Regions from separate parts of the Rahnella sp. RFA10(1/100) genome, predicted to be linked through region 1. Evidence: predicted binding sites of a transcription regulator. Region 1 holds the regulator's gene; each other region holds the start of a gene.
What was found. The regulator Fur, encoded in region 1, represses iron uptake genes when iron is present. The targets are predictions, from matches to a motif close to ATAATAATGAGAACNACTATCAA.

Region 2: the regulator Fur is predicted to act here: its motif matches at 1,370-1,392, upstream of ETV65_RS00230 (TonB-dependent siderophore receptor).
Region 3: the regulator Fur is predicted to act here: its motif matches at 1,345-1,367, upstream of ftnA (non-heme ferritin).

What each region holds. Positions count from the first base shown of each region.
Region 1 is NZ_SEWR01000001.1:1,377,380-1,380,659, reverse strand. It holds gene ETV65_RS06345 (OprD family outer membrane porin) at 1-679, shown strand, start outside; gene chiQ (ChiQ/YbfN family lipoprotein) at 693-1,028, shown strand; gene fur (ferric iron uptake transcriptional regulator) at 1,161-1,616, opposite strand; gene fldA (flavodoxin FldA) at 1,928-2,455, opposite strand; gene ETV65_RS06325 (methyl-accepting chemotaxis protein) at 2,877-3,280, shown strand, end outside.
Region 2 is NZ_SEWR01000001.1:46,156-49,435, reverse strand. It holds gene ETV65_RS00230 (TonB-dependent siderophore receptor) at 1-1,341, opposite strand, end outside; partial or broken gene ETV65_RS25050 (IS110 family transposase) at 1,608-1,856, shown strand; gene ETV65_RS00225 (MFS transporter) at 1,795-2,586, shown strand; gene ETV65_RS00220 (2-hydroxyacid dehydrogenase) at 3,053-3,280, opposite strand, start outside.
Region 3 is NZ_SEWR01000001.1:1,081,896-1,085,175, reverse strand. It holds gene pip (prolyl aminopeptidase) at 1-874, shown strand, start outside; gene ETV65_RS04835 (DNA polymerase III subunit theta) at 895-1,125, opposite strand; gene ftnA (non-heme ferritin) at 1,531-2,037, shown strand; gene copC (copper homeostasis periplasmic binding protein CopC) at 2,176-2,562, shown strand; gene copD (copper homeostasis membrane protein CopD) at 2,566-3,280, shown strand, end outside.

The DNA.
Region 1 (3,280 bases):
CGCGTTTGGTCAGGCTGAAAGTTATGTCGATCAGTACTTTGGCAAAGCCTCGTACAAAATAGATTTGCTGGGCAATCCGCTGACTACCAGCTATCAGTTCTATGGGGCAGAAGATCGTATCAGCGACAAAAATGATCCAAACAGTTTGTATGATGGTCTGGCCTGGTTGCAGGCGTTAACTTTCGGCTATACCACGGGTCAGTTCAACTGGCGTCTGGAAGGGACGATGGTGAAAGCGGAAGGGAACCAGGGTTACTTCCTGCAACGTATGACGCCGACGTATTCCTCTTCAAACGGCCGTCTTGATGTGTGGTGGGACAACCGTTCGGACTTCAACGCTAACGGTGAAAAAGCAGTATATGCAGGCGTGTTGTATGACCTGGCAAAATGGGATTTACCGGGCTTAGCCGTCGGTGGCTCCTATGTTTATGCATGGGATGCCAGGCCGAGCACTAACGCGGCTTACGACCAGAGTCAGCGCCTGAAAGAAAGCGCCTGGAGTCTGGATGCGCTGTACACCATTCAGGAAGGCCGTGCGAAAGGGACATTGTTCAAACTGCATTACACCCAGTATGACAATCATTCGGATATTCCAAGCTGGGGCGGCGGATACGGCAATATTTTCCAGGATGAAAAAGACGTGAAATTCATTGTTATCGCTCCATTCACTATTTTCTGAGGTCGCTATGTCGATGAATAAATTATTGATGACCGTGGTATCCGCTGTTCTGCTGGCGGGTTGTGCGCCGACAGCCGATCAGGCTGAAATATCCAAAACGCGTGAGGCTTACAGCGCCTGTATTAATACGGCGGAAGGCAATCCGGATAAACTGGCATCCTGTCAGGCGGTGCTGAATGTACTGAAACAGGAAAAAGCCCACCAAAAATTTGCGGAACAGGAAACGGTTCGCGTGGTGGATTACCAGCAGTGTCTTACGGCACGCAAAACCGGTAATGGTCAGGCGTATGCCGCAGATTGCGGAAAGATATGGCAGGAAATCCGGGCCAATAACGCTCCGAAACCGTAAAACGAATCGCAGAAATCAAACCCCGGCGTGCCGGGGTTTTTTTAGGGTTGCTGAAATCCAGACATAAAAAAACCGCTTTTCAGCGGTTAATGAATTCACAGCCTGTCGGCAACGGGGTTGCCACATGCCATATTAGTGCGCAGGTTTATCGTTGTGCAAAGACTCATCTTCGCGGCAATCACCTGCTTCACAATGACCATAGAGATACAGACTATGGTTGGTCAGTTTGATGCCGTGTTTCTTAGCAATCTCACGCTGACGGCCTTCAATATACTCATCACGAAATTCGATTACACGTCCGCAATCCAGGCAGATGAGGTGATCGTGGTGATGCTGCTGAGTCAGTTCGAATACGGACTTGCCGCCTTCGAAATTATGACGGGTAACGATACCGGCGTCGTCGAACTGGTTCAGAACGCGGTAAACCGTTGCCAGGCCAATTTCTTCACCCATATCAATTAATTGCTTGTAAAGATCTTCCGCACTAACGTGATGACCTTCCGGCGCTTGCAGCACTTCCAGGATTTTGAGGCGCGGAAGCGTGACTTTTAAGCCAGCTTTCTTCAGTGCGGTGTTGTTGTCAGTCATGCGGATTCAGTCCTGTTACTATGTGCTAATCAAGTTGAGGCATGCAGCCTGTGGCATCGGCGGCACAAATTATTCGTTTAGTCTCTTCGTTTACGCAAGTGTGCCAATTGTCGTCAACGATAGCCTGTTAATAAAGATCACAATTTGCCGGTCACATTGGTAATGCAACGACTTGATCGATAGAAAAAACAGAGGAACTCAGTGTACCTTGATACGACCGAAAGTTACAATTTTGTAGCAGTTAAATTGTTAATTTCAGTAATAGTTTGGCCCTTCAATTGTAGAATAAATCCTCAGGGCCAACAGGGTTTTTAGCCAATAATTTCAGAAAGGCTGAGTTCTTCTGTGATCTGTTTCACCCAGGCATCAACACGTTCACTGGTCAGTTCCGGCTGGCGATCTTCGTCAATTGCCAGTCCTATGAAATGCTTATCATCAGCCAGGCCTTTAGAGGCTTCAAAGTGATACCCTTCGGTAGGCCAGTGTCCGACAATCACTGCGCCGCGTGGCTCAATGATATCGCGCACGGTGCCCAGTGCATCGCAAAAATATTCGGCATAGTCTTCCTGGTCACCACAGCCAAACAGTGCAACCAGCTTACCTTCGAAATCTATCTCTTCCAGCGTTGGGAAAAAGTCGTCCCAGTCACACTGCGCTTCACCGTAATACCAGGTTGGAATACCGATAAGCAAAATATCGAATTTTTCCAGATCCTCTTTGCTGCTCTTCGCAATGTCATGCACCTCTGCAACATCTTTACCCAACTGTTTCTGGATCATTTTTGCGATGTTTTCGGTGTTACCTGTATCGGATCCAAAGAAGATACCTACAACGGCCATAAGATTACCTAACCTCTTGTTCTCAATGAAGTGCTCTGCAACGCAGGCAATAATAATGCAGATGATAGCAAACTCGTGCGGCGGAGAATATGCTTCTGCTCGCCTTCTTAGCTGGGAAATAAGTTTATCGGGCAATATTTTTAAGTGTTATCGCCTTTGTGTGCTTTCACGCAGGGTGCGTTAACCTCAGGCTGAATAAGGTCAAACGCAAATTGAAGAAATAAGTCGTCACAATACTAAATTTCGAGAATATTCCGCCGATAGATGATGCGAGAGCAATCTCAACATAATAAAGAAATCGATGCCCGGAGAGGTGTTCAAACATGTCCTGGGGCACTTGCCTGCTGGTTACCTGTCTTGATTCTCCGCATCCCCCTCAATCCTCAGGCCAGAAACAGTCATGTTTCGAGAGAGGCATATCGTGCAGTTTTTAAAAAATATTACCATCAGGGCCGCTTTGTTAACAATTCTTGGCATTTTTTGTGTCATGTGGGCGGGTGTTTCCCTATACACCGTTACCTCCCTTGACACACTGACCCAAAATACCAAAAACAGTACCGAGCTGGTCAATAATATGGCGCTGATCAATAAAGGAAATGATCAGTATTTCCGTACCGTAACTCGCCTTACGCGTGCCGTCGCACAGCTTCAGGCCGATCCGTCAAAAGGTCCGGAAATTTTTGATACCGCCAAACAATCCCTCACCGGGCTGACCCAGGCACTGGCTAATTTTAAAACGGCGCCGCATCCGGGGCTGGAAGATGTTGCCGTGCAGGAACTGATCACCAATTGGGAAAATCTGATTACCCAGGGCGTCACGCCAAT
Region 2 (3,280 bases), 1.3 Mb from region 1:
CCCCGGCAGCCACTGTGTATCCGGCGAAGAAGTACGCTGGCCGCTCGTTTTATCCACATATTTTTCACTGACGTTCTCGTAGCGCATGCCTGGCGTAATGGTCAGGGTATCGCCAAACAATTTCACGGCGTTACTGATATACCCCGCCCAGGCTTTATCATCAAAATTCCAGTCGCGCGTCACCGTCGTGACCCCGGTCGCCAGCGCCTGCTGACGCACCTGATAGTCCACTTTTTCGCTGACGAAACGCCCACCGATGATCCATTGTTGGTTCACCTTGTCACCATCGACATCCAGGCTAATACGGGGCTCGGTACCCCATACTTTGAAATTACGTGGGGAGTTTTGCACGATATCGGCAGGCAGCGCCGGGTTGAAGTTCTGCCCCGGAATTTTACTCATCCCAACATGGAAATCACGGTCTGATTCATGACCGAAGAACATCCAGTTAAATTCCGCCGAATCGATGAAACCGAGCGATCCCAACTGCTGGTTGTATACCGCGCTGTATCGCTTCGTGTGGCCGTCATAATCATCATACGGACGAGTACTTTGACGGCGATCGCTCAGATAATCCTCAGTGGAAAGCGCACCGGCCAGATCGGCATGCGCGTCATAGTACTGATAAGAAAGATTTAACGTGGTGTCTTCATTGATATTCCACAGGCCGCGCACGCGGAAGTTCTGTACTTTACTGTCACTGTGCTCGCGGAACGAACTGCCTTTCACCTGGTTGGCCTCCACCTGCAGCCCGAAATCATCATTCAGCATGCCGCCAGTCCGTAGATAGGTATCCCACAGATTTCGCCCTTTGCCGTAGAAGGTAGCGCGCTCACCGATTTCATTTTCCCATTTCACAGGGATAGGCTTACTGATCAGGTTGATCACGCCGCCGACGTTATTCGGGCCATACTGCACCGCTGCACCGCCGCGCACTACGTCAATGCGGTCGATGGTAGAGAACGTCACCGGGAATAACGACATCCCTTCCTGACCGTAGGGTGCTAGCGCCAGCGGAATACCGTCCTCAAGGATCTGTGCGCGACCGCTACGGCTGTCATAAAGGCCGCGAACCGCGATCTGCGGCAACACGCCAGTGCCCGTTTCGTCCTGAATTTTCACGCCAGGAACGCGTTGTAACGCGTCATCCAGCGTGCGATTCGCGCCTTTCTGCAATTGGTCGTTGCTTATCACAGTCCGGCTACCAGCCCAGGTTTTCACCTCTTCGGCGCGCGAGTCCCCAAGCACGTTACCGGATACCACGATAGTTTGATCTGCTGCGTAAGCGAATTTTCCTGCCAGAATCACGGCGAGCGCCGAGGCTATCTTGTTATATTTCATCTTCAACCCTGAATGGTAATGTATGTAATTGGTAATGGTTTTGATTAACATTACCATTATCAAACAGAGGTTGACATATCCTTACGTTCAGTAAACTCATGTCAAGAATTTTTTTTGAACATTATTCTTCGATTAGCCAATATGATTTTTACAGAATGAGGATGGAAACCGAGGTTTTCCGCAGCCTGTAATGCCTTTGAGGGGAAATGTTCGATCTTTCAAAAAATATTCAAATTATTTGAATATCATGTGGAATTTTTTTGAATCTGACCTGCCATTTTAATTGCGCGGGAATTGATGTACCTAAAAGCATTCTGGACATTGCGAACAGTCATATTGTCAGTCAGTTAACGGTGTCAAATGATAATGATATTTTTATTAGCATAATCAAGGCTTTAAATAGAAATAGTATAAAACTCATCCTGATGGAAGCAATAGGAGGTCTGGAATCCGATGCAGCCTGCTATCTTCAGTCTGAAGATTTTGATGTTGTCGTCATTAATCCCCGACAGGCATGCACGACAGCAGGCAATCGGCATGTTTGGCGGTCTGGTGTCCGTTGCGGCGGCGGCAGGCCCGGTGCTTGGCGGTGTTCGGGTGGGGGATTTCGGCTGGCGCAGCATCTTTCTCATCAATCTGCCTGTGGGTCTGTACGGCATCTGTTCCGGTTACAGGCTGTTGCCTGCTGCCTTGCCATCCCGTTTACGGGCGCTGGATTTCACCGGCCAGGTTCTGGCGATGGCCACCCTGGGCTGTCTGAGCTGGGTCCTGATACAGCTCCCGGAACAGGAATGGGGCCAGAGTGCGCTACCGTTAATGCCGCTGGCATTTTTTCTCTTCGTAGGCAATCTGTCCGCCGGGCGGTTAATGCGGCGCTGGGGAATAAAAAAACAAATGGTCACAGGCCTTCTCGCAGGCAGCGCGGGTTATGCAGGAATGATATTGCTAAACGGACAGATAACCCTGTTGGTCTTTATCTCAATGGCCCTGCTCGCAGGTGGCGTGGCGTTTGCCGTACCGCCAATGACCGCAGTCGTACTTGCAGGCAGAACGCGGGACACAGCAGGTACCGCCTCAGCCATACATACCACTTTCAGGCAAACAGGTTCCCTGGTGGGCATCGCGCTGGCCGGGCTGATATTCTCATGCACGCAGGCCCCCATAACCGTACTGATGGGTTTATCAGCACTGGTACATCTGTTGCTAGCGCTGATGAATGCGGTGATGCATTCTGACATTCCCTAGTTTATCTGAATGTTCATTCCTGGCTGCTGCTGCGGTAGTCGTTATCCAGTTACGGAAGCGGCGACTTATCTTCTGTAATATGGCGAACTTCTTGTATACAAGGTAATACGCAATCAGTGAACTAATCGGCATTTCCTGCGGGACAATCAGCAAGCCCCTCTCCTGTTCTTCGCGCATAAGAGTAATGGGAACAAGTACGATACCTTTTATCTGGCTGAAAGCTGGCCGTATTGCCCGCAGACAGATGCGCCCTTCAGTGGTCAGTCCCGGACGGCGATGACTGCGAAAGAACAACGTGATTATCCCCCAAACGGGACTTGTGGTGAGTAAGCTGACATGGACCTCCTTCAGGCTAAAGCCTCACAGGGATAATCACCTCCTCCCGGGAGGTGGCTTAACGCTGACAATAAATAAGCGCGACTTCACGCCACGCTTTGATTTAAATGCAGAATACGTTTTCACTCGGTTACTGCGGAATAGGCGTCACCAACGGCTCGCCAGCAAAATAGGCGTTGACATTTTCCAGCACCAGACGCGACATCTCTTTGCGCGTCGCCCAGGTAGCACTGGCCATATGCGGCGTGACCAACACATTTGCCCGGTGTAACAATGCGTGCGGGACGTGCGGTTCGTCGCAGAAAACATCAAGACCGGCTCCCCCGAGTGTCCCCTCTTCGATGGCTTCAACTAGCGC
Region 3 (3,280 bases), 300 kb from region 1:
CTGGGAGCGCAGCGGAAACCCGAAAGGCAAGCCAGCAGTATTTCTCCACGGCGGGCCCGGTGGCGGCTGTTCATCGGTACACCGTCAATTGTTTGATCCCAATGATTACGACGTCATGCTGTTTGACCAGCGTGGATGCGGACGCTCAAAACCGCACGCCAGTCTGGAAAACAATACAACCTGGCATCTGGTCGAAGATATTGAGCGTTTGCGTAAAATGGCCGGCGTTGACCAATGGCTGGTGTTTGGGGGTTCATGGGGTTCAACGCTGGCGCTGGCGTATGCTCAGACGCATCCTGAACATGTCAGTGAGATGGTATTGCGCGGGATTTTCACGTTACGTAAGCAGGAGCTGTCCTGGTATTATCAGGACGGGGCTTCCCGTTTCTTCCCGGAAAAGTGGCAACGTATTTTGTCGATTCTTTCGCAAGAAGAACGTAAAAACGTGATTGCTTCTTACCGGGCCCGTCTGACATCCGGCGATCGCGCTGTTCAGCTTGAGGCCGCTAAAATCTGGAGCCTGTGGGAAGGGGAAACCGTGACGCTGCTGCCTGCGGAAGGTGCGGCATCCTTTGGTGAGGACAATTTCGCGCTGGCGTTTGCCCGTATTGAAAACCACTATTTTACGCATCTGGGTTTTCTGGAAAGTGATGACCAGTTGTTGAAAAATGTCGAACGTATTCGCCACATTCCGGCCGTCATTGTGCATGGTCGCTATGATATGGCATGCCAGGTGCAAAATGCGTGGGATCTGGCGCAGGTATGGCCGGAAGCGGAGTTGCACATCATTGAGGGGGCTGGTCATTCGTTCGACGAGCCCGGCATTCTCGATCAACTGATCCGTACCAACCAGCGTTTCGCCGCGCGGCGCTAACCTTCCCCTGCGACTCCCGTTTACTTTTGCTTTGGCTCATAAGGTAAGCGGGAGAACTTATGTGATTCCCCGCGATAAAACATCACCCGTTCCCGAAAATAGGTGCGCAGATGCGCAGGCTGCTCGCGTTCCGCCATCTCAGCGACAACCGGCATGTTGTAGCGTTCTTTAAAGGCCACCGCGGAGGCCGCAAGATCGACGTTGATACGATCCATTTCTTCTTTGCTGATTTCAGCCAGATTGATGCTCATAACTGCTTCCTGATGATCGATTTTGCCACATTGTACCCGAGGCTGGGGTCAGCGTGAATATTGCGATTTTGCTTTTATTTCCGCGCAGCTAACAAAGAATGCGGATAATTCTAATGAGTGAATAAGAACCATTCACAAAAGGTAAATGATAAATATCTACAATAAGGCGGGGTAATTAATATCGCAAATAAGAATGATTCCTTTTTAATACGCTTGTGTATGTTAATGATTATCATTTTTGGATATTTTATTTTTTAAAAATACTCATTAAATCAGTGGATTAAATTAAATTGTTATTGCGGTGAATATTAATGTGAATCGGGTGTTTTTATTTTGTATTGATACGGGCATAATGCAGATAAATAAATCCCCCACCTGCTTTAATTTAATTTATGGAGCCGTGCCGTGCTTAAAAAAGAAATGATTGATCAGCTTAATGAACAGCTGAACCTCGAGTTTTATTCTGCCAATTTATATTTGCAGATGAGTGCATGGTGCAGCGACAAAGGTTACGAAGGTGCCGCTGCTTTCCTGAAACAGCATTCAATGGAAGAAATGGACCATATGCATCGCCTGTTCAAATACGTCAGCGATACCGGTGCTCTGCCTTTGCTGGGGGCGATTGCCGCTCCGCCGGTTGCCTTTGAATCCCTGACCGATCTGTTCAAGCAAACTTACGAACATGAGCAGCTGATCACGCAGAAAATCAATGAACTGGCTGATCTGTCCATGACTCTGAAAGATTATTCTTCCTTCAACTTCCTGCAATGGTACGTTGCTGAGCAGCATGAAGAAGAGACGCTGTTCAAATCTGTCCTTGATAAACTGGCACTGGTCAGCAATACCGGTAACGGTTTGTTCTTCGTTGATAAAGATCTCAAAAATATGGTGGCACAAACCCCGGCAGGCTAATTTCCGATCAGGGGTGTCCACAAAAACGCAGAGTGCTTCCGCCTCTGCGTTTTTTTATGTCTTTTTGGCAAACGTTTTACGGCAGTTTGCGCTAAAGTGACGGCGTTATAAATTCATCGTTAAGCAAGCCAAGGAATCATCGTGTTCAAAAAAACCACTTCTCTTTGCCGTGTCCTGACAGTCTCAGCCGTTATGCTGAGCGGATTTATCTCACAGCAAGCTTCTGCTCATGCTCATCTGAAAACGGAAACCCCTGCGGCAGATTCGGTTTTAACCGTCAGCCCGACTGAACTGTCTCTCGGATTCAGTGAAGGCATCGAGCCTGATTTCAGCAAGATCACCCTGACGGATGCCAGCCAGAAAGCGGTTAAAACCGGTAAAATGGCGCTGGCAGCGAATGATAATACTCAGGCCGTTCTGCCACTCTCCGATGCGTTGCATGCGGGAAAATATATTGTTTCGTGGAACGTTGTCTCCGTCGATGGTCATAAAACGCACGGTCAGTACAGCTTCACTGTTAAATAAGCGATGAGTCTGACTGTACTTTTCGTTCTGTGTCGGTTTGCGCATTTTGCTTCGCTGATGCAAATCTTTGGGTTGAGTGTTTTTTGTTCGCTGCTGACACCTGCCGGTTTCTCAGCTGTGTTGCTGCGCAAAAACCAGACCCTGATGATCTGCTCTGCTTTTGTCGCGGCTGTGACTTCGGTCGGTATGCTGGCGATTCAGGCTGCGCTGATGGGCAACGGATGGGGCGATGCGCTGAACCTGAATGTCTGGTTGCTGGTGTTAACAACGGCATTTGGTGAAGTCTGGCGCTGGCATTTATTACTGATGGCCGCGCTGTTGCTGGTGCTTCTGATGGACTGGCTGCCTGTGCGGAATATGCTGGTTTTCCTATGCTCATTCGGTTTACTGATGAGCCAGGCATTGGTCGGCCATGCCGCGATGCATGAAGGTATACTCGGGGTTATCCAGCGAAGCAATCATGTGGTGCATCTGCTCAGCGCGGCTTACTGGTTCGGGTGTTTACTGCCGTTACTGACTTGCATGTGGTATACCCGACAGCCTGCGGCAAGGCCGTATGCGCTTGCCACACTTATCCGTTTTTCGCTCTGGGGACAGGCTGCCGTCGCGCTGGTTATCCTTACCGGCATCATCAATACGACCATTATTTTACAGCGCTGGCCGACTGATATGACATCACTTTACCAGCGCCTTCTGGTGGTCAAAGTGTTGATGGTCG